One region of the Diaphorobacter sp. J5-51 genome, then DNA from elsewhere that is predicted to be linked to it. Evidence: predicted binding sites of a transcription regulator. Region 1 holds the regulator's gene; the other holds the start of a gene.

Region 1 (6,673 bases):
TCAAGCCGGGGGATGACTGCTGGCCCACCGACGCGGACAACCCGCTGGCCAAGAATTTCTACAACGGCGACTACATCCAGGACATCGCCGACGCCTTCCTCGCCAAGTCCACCGTCCAGGCCGATGACCGCGCGTTCACGGCGAATGGCGATGTCGAGGATTACGAGAACATCCGCCAGTTCGCCGTGGCCTACCTGCGCAATGAGCAGGACAAGGATCTGCAGGCCTTCAACCTCCAATTCGACCAGTACTACCTGGAGTCCAGCCTCTACGCCAACGGCCATGTGGACGCTACCGTGCAGCGCCTCGTCGCCAACGGCAAGACCTACGAGCAGGACGGCGCGCTGTGGCTCAAGTCCACCGACTACGGGGACGACAAGGACCGCGTCATGCGCAAGCAGGACGGCACGTACACCTACTTCGTGCCTGACGTGGCCTACCACATCCAGAAGTTCCAGCGCGGCTTCACCAAGGTGGTGAACATCCAGGGCACGGACCACCACGGCACCATCGCGCGCGTGCGCGCCGGCCTGCAGGCGGCGGACGTGGGCATCCCCCAGGGCTACCCCGACTACGTGCTGCACACCATGGTGCGCGTGGTGCGCAATGGCGAGGAGGTCAAGATCAGCAAGCGCGCCGGCAGCTACGTGACGCTGCGCGACCTGATCGAGTGGACCAGCAAGGACGCGGTGCGTTTCTTCCTGCTGTCGCGCAAGCCCGACACCGAATACACCTTCGACGTCGACCTGGCCGTGGCGCAGAACAACGACAACCCCGTGTATTACGTGCAGTACGCCCATGCGCGCATCTGCTCGGTGCTGCGCGGCTGGCGCGAGGACTACGACGTGGCCGCGCTGCGCGATGTGGACCTGTCGCCGCTGGAAGGCCCGCAGGCCCAGGCGCTGATGCTGCTGCTCGCCAAGTATCCCGAGATGCTCACCGCAGCCGCGGCCGGCAATGCGCCGCACGACGTGACCTTCTACCTGCGCGACCTGGCCGCCGCCTACCACAGCTATTACGACGCCGAACGCATTCTGGTGGACGACGAGGCCGTCAAGCAGGCGCGGCTGGCGCTCGTCGCGGCCACAGCGCAGGTATTGCACAATGGATTGGCGGTGCTGGGCGTGTCTGCGCCAGCCAGAATGTAAGTGACCACTGATATGAAGAAACAGCAACGCGGCGGCACCATCGTGGGCTTCATCCTCGGGGTGATCGTGGGCCTGGGAGCCGCGCTGGCCGTAGCCGTGTATGTGACCAAGGTGCCCGTGCCCTTCCTGAACAAGAGCACGCCGCGTGCGTCCGAGCAGGACGAGGCCACGAAGAACAAGAACTGGGACCCCAACGCGCCGTTGTACGGCAAGAACCCTGTGCGCCCCGCTGCGCCGGCTGCCGCTCCCGCGTCCGACACCGCGACCGCCGCAGCCCAGCCTGCGTCGGGTCCGCGGGCGGCGGCCAGCCGGCCCGGCGCGGCACCGACGTCGGCCGACCCGCTGGGCGACTTGGCCCGCGCCAAGGCCAACGCGGCGCCCGCTCCCGCGACCAGTGCCGATCCTTTCGAATACTTCGTGCAGGCGGGCGCGTTCCGCACCCAGCAGGATGCCGATGCGCAGCGCGCCAAGCTGGCCATGCTGGGCTGGGAGGCGCGCGTCAGCGAGCGTGAGCAGAACGGCCGCACGGTGTTCCGCGTGCGCGTGGGCCCGTTCGGCAAGCGTGACGACGCCGAGTCGCTGAAGGAAAAACTCGATGGCGCGGGGGTGGAGTCCGCGCTGGTCCGGGTGCAGCGCTGAACTTTTGCCCGCGCTGGCGCTCACAACCCTCCATACTGTCCAGGAGTGATCCCAACCTATGAAACGCCGTGAGTTTTCTCTGACCGTCGCCTCCGCGGCCACCGCCCTGAGCCTGCCGCTGGCGGCGCCCGCACTGGCGCAAGGCCGCCAGTTCAAGGAAGGCAAGGACTACGTCAAGCTGGGCAAGCCCGTCGCAACCGAGGCACCTGCCGGGAAGATCGAAGTTATCGAGTTCTTCTGGTACAGCTGCCCGCACTGCAATACGTTCGAGCCTTCGCTGGAGGCCTGGATCAAGTCGGCGCCCAAGGACCTGCACATCCGCCGCGTGCCCGTGGCGTTCAATGCGAGCTTCGTGCCGCAGCAAAAGCTCTACTACGCGCTGGAAGGCATGGGCAAGCTGCCCGAGCTGCATGCGAAGGTGTTCCGTGCGGTGCACGTGGAACGCCTGCCGCTGAACAAGGACGAGCTGATCTTCGACTGGATCGGCAAGCAGGGCGTGGACGTGGCGAAGTTCAAGGAGGTCTACAACTCCTTTACCGTATCCAACCAGGTGCGCAAGGCGTCGCAGCTGCAGGACGGCTACCAGGTCGAGGGCGTTCCCTCCATGGGAGTGGCCGGCCGCTACTACACCGACGGCACCATGGCGGGCAACATGCAAAGCGTGCTGCAGGTGGTGGAGCACTTGGTTGGCGTAGCGCGCAAGGGCTGAAGCGCCCCGCCGCCACCAGCGACAAGCGCGCCTACGGGCGCGCTTTTTTCATGCCTGCGCACCGGTTGGCGCGGCGGCATGGCGGCCGGTGGCAGGCCTGTACGGGTTGATGCGATCCACTGCGGCGGCGGCGCGCTTGCGTCAGTACAATGATCGCAAGATTCGTGCCCTCTATGAGAACCCGATTGCCCTTCCTCCTCCTGTCCCGCGCCGCAGCGCTGGCCCTGGCGCTGGCCGCATCGCCGCTGGTGCACGCCGAAAAAGCCGACCGCAACAAGCCCATGAACATCGAGGCCGATGCCCTGCGCCACGATGAGCTCAAGCAGACCAGCGTTTTCACCGGCCGTGTCGTCATGACCAAGGGCACCATCGTGCTGCGCGGCGCGCAGCTGGAGGTGCGCCAGGATGCCGACGGCTTCCAGTACGGTGTGGTGACGGCCGAGCCGGGCAAGCGCGCCTTTTTCCGGCAAAAGCGTGACACCGCGCCGGGCGCGCCCGACGAGTTCGTCGAGGGCGAGGGCGAGGTCATCGAATACGACGGCCGCGCCGACGTGGTGAAGCTCATCCGCCGCGCCGAGCTGCGCCGCTACCGCGAGGCCACACTGACCGACGAGCTGGCCGGCGCCCTCATCGTCTACAACAACCTCACGGACGTGTTCACCGTGGACGGGCAGAAGACCGCGCCCGCTGGCGCCACTGCCGGCACGCCGGGCGGCCGGGTGCGGGCGGTGCTCGCGCCCAAGGAGCCTGCATCGGGCACCAGCGCCACGCCGCCCGTGCGCACCGAGCCGCCCGCGCTGCGTACCAGCCCCAGCCTGGACGGCGCGAAGTGAGCGCGGCCTTGGACGATGCGCGCATGAGCGAAGGCGTCAGCCGCCTGGAGGCGCTGCACCTGGAGAAGTCCTACGGCAGCCGCAAGGTGGTCAAGGACGTGTCCGTGGTCGTGCAAAAGGGCGAGGTGGTGGGCCTATTGGGCCCCAACGGCGCCGGCAAGACCACGTCGTTCTACATGATCGTCGGCCTGGTGCGCAGCGACGGCGGCCGCATCAGCATCGACGGGCAGGACGTGACGGACATGCCCATCCACCGGCGCTCGCGGCTGGGCCTGTCGTACCTGCCGCAGGAAGCCTCGATCTTTCGCAAGCTCAATGTCGAAGACAACGTGCGCGCGGTGCTGGAGCTGCAGACCGACGAGGCCGGCCGCTCCCTGCCGCGCGCCGAGGTGGAGCGGCGCCTGACCGCGCTGCTGCAGGAACTGCGCGTGGACCACCTGCGCAAGTCGCCTGCACTGGCGCTGTCGGGCGGCGAGCGCCGGCGCGTGGAGATCGCGCGCGCGCTGGCCACGCAGCCGCGCTTCATCCTGCTGGATGAGCCCTTCGCCGGCATCGACCCGATCGCCGTGATCGAGATCCAGCGCATCATTGGCTTTCTCAAGGCGCGCGGCATTGGCGTGCTGATCACCGACCACAACGTGCGTGAGACGCTGGGCATCTGCGACCACGCCTTCATCATCAGCGACGGCCAGGTGCTGGCTCAGGGTACGCCGTCGGACATCGTCGACAACGCGGAAGTGCGCCGGGTGTACCTGGGCGAGCACTTCCGCATGTGAGAGTGATGGGCGACCACGGCGCGATGCAGGACCAGACAGTGGGTTGCAGGCCATGAAGCCCGGCCTGTCGCTGCGCGTCTCGCAGCACCTGGCGCTCACACCGCAGTTGCAGCAGTCGATCCGCCTGCTGCAGCTGTCCACGCTGGAGCTGGCCCAGGAGGTCGAGCAAATGCTCGACGAGAACCCCTTCCTGGAGCGCACGCTGGAAGAGGCCCCGCGCGAGGAGTTCGGCCTGGCCCAGGCCGATGCACCGGTGAGCGAGCAAGACCGCGAAGCCGAGGATGCTATTTATTCAGGAGCTGTCAGCGCAGGGCAGGAAAGCGCTACAAGCCAAAATGATGCAGAAACCTCCACCGCCGAATCCACGGCCGAACCCGCGGACTGGGAAGGCGACGGCTCGGTAGACCTGGCGCCCGACGACAGCGAGTGGGGCGGCGACGCCCCGGCGCGCAACGGTGCCGGCGCGGGGAGCGACGACGAGGTGGACGCCACCGAGCTGGCCCGCAGCCAGGAGTCGCTCACGGCCTTCCTGCACCGCCAGGCGCTGGCGCTGCGCCTGTCCGAGCTGGACATGGCCGCGCTGCGCTTCCTCATCGAATCGCTGAACGACGACGGCTACCTGGACGAGTCGCTGCAGGACCTGGCCGCCAGCCTGGCGGGCACCGAAGACCCCGAGCAACTCGATGAACTGGTGCACCGTTTCACCGTGGCGCTGCGCCTGCTGCAAAGCCTGGAGCCCGCGGGCGTGGGCGCGCGCGGCCTGGCCGAATGCCTCACGCTGCAGCTGCGTGCGATGGACCAGGACGAAGAGGGCGACCCCGACGTGATCCAGGCCGCGCTGGCCATTTGCGGCCAGCCGCTGGACCTGCTGGCCAAGCGCGACGTGCGCCGCCTGGCGCAGGCCTGCGGCACCAGCGAAGAGCGCACGCGCGCCGCGATGGCCTTGATCGCGCGGCTGGAGCCACGCCCGGGCAGGCGCTTTGCCGACGTGGACCGCAACATCATCGTGCCCGACGTGATCGTCAAGAAAACCGGCCGCGGCGGACAGCAGAACTTCAGCGTGCAGCTCAACCCGGACGTGATGCCGCGCCTGCGCGTGCACGACATCTACGCCGGTGCGTTGCGCGGCGGCCGTGGCGAAGGCCACCAGGCGCTGCAGGCACGGCTGCAGGAGGCGCGTTGGTTCATCAAGAACATCCAGCAGCGTTTTGACACCATCCTGCGCGTGTCGCGCGCCATCGTGGAGCGGCAGAAGAACTTCTTCGTGCATGGCGAACTGGCCATGCGCCCGCTGGTGCTGCGCGACATTGCCGATGAACTGGGCCTGCACGAGTCCACCATCAGCCGCGTGACCACCGCCAAGTACATGGCCACGCCGCAAGGCACCTACGAACTCAAGTATTTCTTCGGCTCGGGGCTGGGCACCGAAACCGGCGGCAACGCCTCCAGCACGGCCGTGCGCGCGCTCATCAAGCAGTTCATCGCGGCCGAGAACCCGCACAAGCCGCTGTCGGACAGCCAGATCGCCGAGATGCTCAAGGAGCAGGGCATTGAATGTGCGCGCCGCACCGTGGCCAAATACCGTGAGGCGCTCAAGATCGCCCCGGCCAACATCCGCAAGGCACTTTGAACCATGGCACGCGTCGTCTTCGACCTTCCCCCGCACTTCGGCTTCAGTACCGAGCTGCAGATCTACATCAGCCATGTCAACCAGGGCGGGCACCTGGACAACGCGCAGTTGCTCAGACTCGTGTCCGAGGCGCGCGTGCGTTTCTTCAAGTCGCTGGGCTACCCCGAGGCCGACGTGGCGGGCCTGTCCACCGTGGTGGGCGACATCGTGGCGCAGTACAAGTCCGAGGCGTTCCACGGCGAGACGCTGCGCGTGGAGATGACGCCGCAGGACTTCAACCGCTACGGCTTCGACCTCGTCTTCCGGTTGACCGAGAAGAGCCAGGGGCGCGAGATCGCGCGCGGCAAGACCGGCATCGTCTTCATCGACCGTGCGGCCCGCAAGCCCGCACCCATTCCTGAATCCGTGCTCCAGCCATTGCTGCAGCGCGCAGCACAGCCGCAATGAACCAGCTTCAACTCTTTTTGCCCTGCGCCGCTGGCGTGGAGGGCTATCTGGCCGACGAGGTGCACAGCCTCACGGGGCTGGCCGGGCAGGACCTGCTCGTGGGCCGCGCGGGCGTGCTGCTGCGCGCCTCCTGGCGCGACGCGCTGCGCCTGAACCTGCACAGCCGCCTGGCGCAGCGTGTGCTGGTGCAACTGGCCGAGCGGCCCTACCGCAACGAGGACGACATCTATGCCGCCGCGGCCGACGTGGCCTGGGAGATCTGGTTCACCCCGCGCCAGAGCTTCAAGGTGGAGGTGACGGCGCAGCACAGCCCGCTCAAGAGCCTGAACTTCGCCGCGCTGCGCGTGAAGGATGCCGTGGCCGACCGCTTCCGCGCCAAGGCCGGCGTGCGCCCCGACGTGCAGACGCAGTGGCCCGACGTGCGCGTGCACCTGCACCTGACCAGCGACCGCGCCCAGATCTACATCGACACCTCGGGCGAGCCGCTGTTC
Region 2 (6,673 bases), on a different contig from region 1:
CATGCGGAAGCGCGTGACTTCCTGCATCTTCAGCTCGATGTAGGCGTCGAGCATGGAGTCGGTGAACACGCCGCCCTTGGTCAGGAACGCGCGGTCCTTGTCCAGCGCTTCCAGCGCCTGGTCCAGGCTGTGGCACACGGTGGGCACCAGCTTGTCTTCCTCGGGCGGCAGGTGGTACAGGTCCTTGGTAGCGGCTTCGCCCGGGTGGATCTTGTTTTCCACGCCGTCCAGACCCGCCATCAGCAGGGCCGCAAAGCCCAGGTAGGGGTTCATCAGCGGATCGGGGAAGCGCGCTTCCACACGGCGGCCCTTCGGGTTGGCCACGAACGGTATGCGGATGGAGGCCGAGCGGTTCTTGGCCGAGTAGGCCAGCTTCACCGGCGCCTCGAAGTGCGGCACCAGACGCTTGTAGCTGTTGGTGCCAGGGTTCGTGATGGCGTTCAGTGCGCGGGCGTGCTTGATGATGCCGCCGATGTAGTACAGCGCGAAGTCCGACAGACCCGCATAGCCGTCGCCGGCGAACAGGTTCTTGCCGTCCTTCCAGACCGACTGGTGCACGTGCATGCCCGACCCGTTGTCGCCGTGGTAGGGCTTGGGCATGAAGGTGGCGGTCTTGCCGTAGGCGTTGGCCACGTTGTGGATCACGTACTTCTGCAGCATGGTCCAGTCGGCACGCTCCACCAGCGTGCTGAACCGGGTGCCGATCTCGTTCTGACCGGCACCTGCCACTTCGTGGTGGAACACCTCGACCGGAATGCCCAGGGATTCAAGGATCAGGGACATCTCGGCGCGCATGTCCTGCGTGCTGTCGACCGGGGGCACGGGGAAATAGCCGCCCTTGGTGGTGGGACGGTGGCCACGGTTGCCGCCTTCGAGCTTGGCGCCGGTATTCCAGGGGGCTTCGTACTCTTCGATCTCGTAGAAGGTGTGGTTGGGATCGGTGCTCCAGCGCACGCCGTCGAAGATGAAGAACTCGGGCTCCGGGCCGAAATAGGCCGTGTCGCCCATGCCGGAGGCTTTCAGGTACGCCTCGGCACGCTTGGCGATGGAGCGCGGGTCGCGGTCGTAGGCCTTGCCGTCGGCCGGCTCCACCACGTCACATGCCATGATCATGGTGGTTTCTTCGAAGAACGGGTCGATGTTGGCGGTGTTCGGATCGGGCATGAGCAGCATGTCCGACGCCTCGATCCCCTTCCAGCCGGCGACCGACGAGCCGTCGAACGCATGGCCCGAGGCGAACTTGTCTTCGTCGAAGTGCGAGATCGGCACGGTGACGTGCTGTTCCTTGCCGCGGGTATCCGTGAAGCGGAAGTCCACGAACTTGACTTCGTTTTCCTTCACCATCTTCATCACGTCTGCAACGGTCTTGGCCATCAGGGTTCTCCAGGGATAGAAGTGCTCATCAACAATGATGCGCACAGAAAAGCAGTTTGCGTGCCAGCGAATGGGGACACCCGTACGGGGCAAGCCGGGCGCAGAGCCCTGCGACGGCGCACCAAACGCGTGCAGGATTTTAAGTGGTCCGCCTTCTTACCATTTGCGCACCATTTCAGGGCCCATGGATGCACCTGTTTGGTGCAAACCTTCCTGCAGCGCCTGCCACGCGGCAGGCACCAAGGCAGCGGCCCCCTTGACGCCCAATTCCACATGGCGCCCGTGCACCGGATGGTCCACGCTCGGCAGGCTGAACACCTTGATCCCCGGATGTCCGGCCTCGATCCGCTCCATGAGCGGCGTCAGCGCGGCTTCCATCGCGCCATAAAGCACGACGGAGCGCTCCATCTGCGGCTGCTGGTTGAACCACGGGGCACAGTAATGCTGGAGTGCCCAGTCCACCATAGGCCAGGCCATGACCGGGAACCCCGGCACGAAATGCACCATGCCGCCCCCAGGGCCGTCACACGAGAAGCCGGGGATCTTGTTGTAAGGGTTGGGAATGATGCGCGCACCCTCAGGAAAAACGCCCATGTTCAGCCGATGCAGATTGTCGGCGCGGTCGGGGTCGAACGCCTCGCCCTGCTCCCGTGCCACATCCTGCATGCGCTCGGTGATCAGGCGCTTGGCCTCGGGGTGCAGGACCAGCGGGCGTTGCAATGCGGCCGCCGCGCACTGGCGCGTGTGGTCGTCGGGAGTGGCACCAATGCCGCCGCAACTGAACACGATGTCCGACGAGGCAAAGGCCCGCTGCAGCGCCGCCGTGATGCGCGGACGGTCGTCGCCTACGTAGTCCGCATAGGACAGCGCAAGCCCGCGTGCCGCAAGCAGTTCGATGACCTTGGCGAGGTGCTTGTCCGCCCGCTTGCCCGAGAGGATTTCATCGCCAACGATGATGAGGCCGAAAGCCGGTGTCATGGGTTGTCCTGCAGCTGAGACGAGGATGGCAAAGAAGACGCTGGCGTTGCGGGCGCGGCGGTTGCAGGCGTATCGCCCGGCGGCCGTTCGCCTCGCTGCTCGCGCAGCTGTTGCAGCGCGGCCAGACAGAAATGCGTGAACCACAGCGATGAGAAGGCGAACACCAGCGTATAGATCCAGATGGCGATCGGCACCAGGACGAGGAACGCCGCTGCGAACACCACGCCCGACGCCCAGACAATGCCGGGCGCGGCCCCTAGAAATCCGCTCAGCACGCCAATGCTCAGCAGGCTGAGCTGATGGCGCTTGAAAATCTCCTGCCGCTCCGGCTTGCTCGCGTGTTCGGCCAGTGCGTCAAAGGCCATGACCCGGTAGGTGAGCCATCCCCAGATGAGTGGAGGCAGGATCAACACCAGCGGCGGGACCAGCCACAGCGGCATGGACAGCACCAGCGCAATGAGCGCCGCGATGGTCGACCCCAGAGACCACAGCACGCTGGCGAGGAATGAACCGCCCCGCTTGCGCTGCAGTTGCGCAAAACGCCGCTGCGCCACCAGAGTCACGATGGCAGGGGCCATCAACACCGCCACCGCGAGCACGCAGACAATGACGATCAGTGGCGTGGCTCCCATAAGCACCAGCAGCGGCGCCAGCGCCACGGGGAGGTTATCCACGCCAAAGTTGTGCAGCCACCCCCACAGCAGGCCCAGCCAGGTGGAGCTTTCCAGCGCCGTCTGCGTCCAGGCCACGGCAGTTGTCCAGAACAGATAGCCGCCGCCCAGCGCCACCACCGTGATCAGCACCAGCGGCAGCAGCGACAGCGCAATGACGCGCGGCATCAGGCAATAGCCCACTGCGCGCCAGAAGGAATCGATGAAAAGCCCCATGCGCGCGAGCATAGCGCGATCGGCGCTCTACGCCCGTCCCACCAGCCGCAGCAGGCCGCGCCACTGCTGCGCCCAGAACCCCCGCCCGTAATCACGCACGCGGCCGTCCGCGTCCGCCTCCACCTGGTCGCGCACGCCCGTGGGCTCGTAGCGATGCTCGAAGTTGGCCGTACCGAACAGCATGTCCCACCACGGCAACAACACGCCGAAGTTGTTGCCCCCCGGCACTGCCGCATGCAGGTGCTGATCGGTTCCCTGCCCAGGTGCAGCTTCAGGGCCCACGCCCATGGCGTGGTGCATGCGGTGGAAACGCGGGCTGACCCACAGGCGCTCGCCCACCTGGCCGAACCACAGGCGCAGGTTGGCGTGGTGCAGGTTCTCGCTGAGCTGCGTGAGGGCCACGATGGCGACAAACTGCCCCGGCGCCACACCAATGCACTGCGCGACGAACACGATGATGGCATCGCGCAGCAGATCGTCCAGCAGATGGTTGCGGTTGTCGCTCCACATCGTCATCTGCCGCTGCGAATGGTGGAGCGCATGCAGCCTCCACCACCATTCAAAGCGGTGCTGGCCGCGGTGGATCCCATAGTCCACGAAGTCGAACACCAGCAGGTATAGCAGCAGGCTCACGACGGGCAAGTCGGAGACACCCGGCCAGAGCGCATCCAGCTGCAGGGTCTTCCAGCCATGGGCGCGCAGGGCGCCAAACAGTGCATTCCACAGAGGCTCCGTGGTGAAGAACAGTGCCAGGCGAAAAAGACCCAGGCGATGGATCAGCGTGTAAAGCATGTCCACGTGCACGGCATCACGGTCGCGCAACAGCTCCACCGGGCGCCAACGCTCCAAAGGCCCGATCACCGCGACCATCACCCCCAGTTGCAGCAGTCCCACCAGCAGCCACCCGGTGGCGGCATAACCGTCCTCCAGCACATTGGCCTGGCCCAGCATGAAGAGCGCGGGCTGTACCAGCGTCTCGAACAGCCATTGCTGCGCGGTATCGAATAAATAGGTCAGCCCTGACATGAGTCACCGTGGCGTTGCGTGGGTGCGCGGCAGCATAGCCGGGCGTTGTGTCATTTTCTCTGCGCTTGTGCTCCGTACACAGGATGCTCGCGCAGCGTGCGAAAGCACAGGCCCCGCGCCTTCAGGCCTTTGACGAGAGGCTCCAGCACAGCGGGTGCCCATGGATCCTTGCGTGACCAGATGCCCAGATGCGCCAGCAGGATGTCGCCGTCACGAACGGTGCGCAACGCACGCTCCAGCAGGGCCGTATTGCTGTAGTGGTCGCTGGGCAGCTCGTCCCCGAGGAATCCCGCAGCACTCCATCCCACATGCGTATAACCGCAGGATTTGGCAGCCTCCAGCAGGCGCTGCGAGGTCTTGCCGCCCGGCGCGCGGAATAGCGGGAGCGGCTCCCGGCCCGTCAGGACACGCAACCGGCTCGCAGCGCCATCGATCTGTGCGCAGTATTGCGCCCCCGTCATCGTCAGGTCCTGACCTGCCTGAGGACCGGCCGATGGTCTGACCTTGAACCGCGGCTGCAGCGGCGTCCCCTGGTCGGCACGCCAGTACACATGGTGCAGCGTGTGCGATGCGAACTCGTGCCCTTCTGCAGCGCGCGCGCGCCACCAGGGCGCCCAGTAGCCATCCAGGCTGCTGCCGCCCGTCTGAGTCGGTTCGTCTGCGGCAAAGAAGGTCGCCTTGACCTGCTGGCGCTGAAGCACCTCGGCCACCAGATGCGCAACGCCCATGTGGCCAGTGTCAAAAGTCAGGTACACAGCGCCTTTGCAGTCATTTTGGCCTGTAGCGCTTGCTGGATAAGCGCCAACAGCTATCAAAATTGAAGTGCAACAAATATGCCACCTCCGCCGTGCTCCGGGGGAGCGGCCGCGTGGCTCAGCGCTTGGCATGTCGGAGTGTCCAAACGCCGTGGGGAGACTTGCCCACTTGAACGGCCCGTGCCACCTTGCGCTCCACCGTGTCGATCACGAGCATCTTGCGCGCCCAGCGGGCGCTGACGTAGAGCCAGCGACCATCCGCCGAGACATCCATGCAGTCCGGCCCGCCGGGCGCCGGATAGCCATCCACCACGCGCAGCGCCTGCATGTCGATCTTGCTGATGGTATTGGCCACTCGGTTGCTCACGAACAAATGGCGGCCGTCGCCCGCAGCGCGAAAGGCATGGGCGCCATCTCCCGTCTTGATGCGTTGCACGCTGCGCGGCTGCTCACCGACAATATCGAAGACCTCCACGCTATCGCTGCCGGTAAGGCCGACAAAAAGATGCTTGCCGTCGGGGCTGCCGTACACATCCGCCGGCATGGCACCTGTCTTTGTGCGCCACTTGATCTTTTGCGTCGATATATCGATGGCCACCAGCTCATCGCTGTCCTGCATGGTCGAATACACCGTGCGGCTGCCGGCATCGATCCACAGGTGGCTTGGCGTCTTGCCAGTGGACACGCGCTGCACGAGCGTGAGCTCCTTGCCGTCCCAACGGTAGAAGTCCACATGGTTGAGGCGGTTGGCCGCCGTGACCAACCATTTCATGTCGGGTGAAAACCGCAAGTGGTAAGGATCCACGATCCCCCGCACCGTACGCTGCACTTGCGCAGTGGCCGGGTCCACGAAGGTCAGGCTATCGCCGAGCGCGTTGGCAACAATCAGCGATTTCTCGTCAGGCGTGAGGTACAGGTGGTGCGGCTCCTTGCCAGTGGCAATACGGCCGATTTCGGTCCAGGTCGCGGGGTCGATGACGCTGATGTCCGCCTGCAGCGAATTGAGAACGAACACCGGTGGCTCACTCGCACCAGCGGACGTTCCCCACACCAGCCAAGCAGCCCACCACGCGCATGCCACGCGCCTCATCATCTGATTGACCACCCTGCTCCCCTTCCTATTGGGTACCCGCCTGCGAACATTCGGACATCACTCACAGAAGTGACTTGCAGACAACGGACGCGATGTGCGCGACGTTGACGCAACCGCCTATTGGATCGCGACGGGCGCAGACCACTTGTCTGTCTTTCGCTACCGCAGCAGGGCGAGTTCCTCTTCGCCGAGCCAACGCCACTCCCCCGGCTGCATATCCGCCGGCAATGCCAAACGGCCGATGTGCGACCGATGCAAGGCTTCCACCCGATTGCCTACCGCGGCGATCATGCGCTTCACTTGGTGGTACTTTCCTTCCGTCAGGGTCAGGTCAAGCACATGCGCGTCGACTAGCGCGCAGGCAGCCGCCCGCACAGGGCGTGGGTCATCATCGAGCACCACACCTGCCAGCAAGCGGTCGACCTGCTCCTTGGTCAGCGGATGCTTGGCAGTCACACGGTACACCTTTGGCACATGCTTTTTGGGCGAACTCATGCGGTGGATGAATTGCCCATCGTCACTGAGTAACAGCAAACCGGTGGTGTCCTGGTCCAAGCGCC

Evidence for each region. Region 1 encodes sigma-54, which starts transcription at its own class of promoters, with help from an activator protein. Its sites were predicted from a motif close to TGGCANGNAANCTGCTTT; they were not measured.
Region 2: glnA (type I glutamate--ammonia ligase) is a predicted target of sigma-54. The motif match lies at 1,423-1,440, and genes of this name have one in related genera.

Annotation. Positions count from the first base shown of each region.
Region 1 is NZ_JSYI01000015.1:30,646-37,318, reverse strand. It holds gene argS (arginine--tRNA ligase) at 1-1,148, shown strand, start outside; gene OX89_RS01785 (SPOR domain-containing protein) at 1,161-1,787, shown strand; gene OX89_RS01780 (thiol:disulfide interchange protein DsbA/DsbL) at 1,846-2,496, shown strand; gene lptA (lipopolysaccharide transport periplasmic protein LptA) at 2,670-3,329, shown strand; gene lptB (LPS export ABC transporter ATP-binding protein) at 3,353-4,105, shown strand; gene OX89_RS01765 (RNA polymerase factor sigma-54) at 4,158-5,735, shown strand; gene OX89_RS01760 (thioesterase family protein) at 5,739-6,182, shown strand; gene OX89_RS01755 (class I SAM-dependent RNA methyltransferase) at 6,179-6,673, shown strand, end outside.
Region 2 is NZ_JSYI01000141.1:430-7,102, reverse strand. It holds gene glnA (type I glutamate--ammonia ligase) at 1-1,374, opposite strand, end outside; gene OX89_RS17705 (molybdopterin-binding protein) at 1,531-2,352, opposite strand; gene OX89_RS17700 (EI24 domain-containing protein) at 2,349-3,239, opposite strand; gene OX89_RS17695 (sterol desaturase family protein) at 3,267-4,265, opposite strand; gene OX89_RS17690 (polysaccharide deacetylase family protein) at 4,316-5,152, opposite strand; gene OX89_RS17685 (beta-propeller fold lactonase family protein) at 5,139-6,113, opposite strand; gene OX89_RS17680 (16S rRNA pseudouridine(516) synthase) at 6,273-6,673, opposite strand, start outside.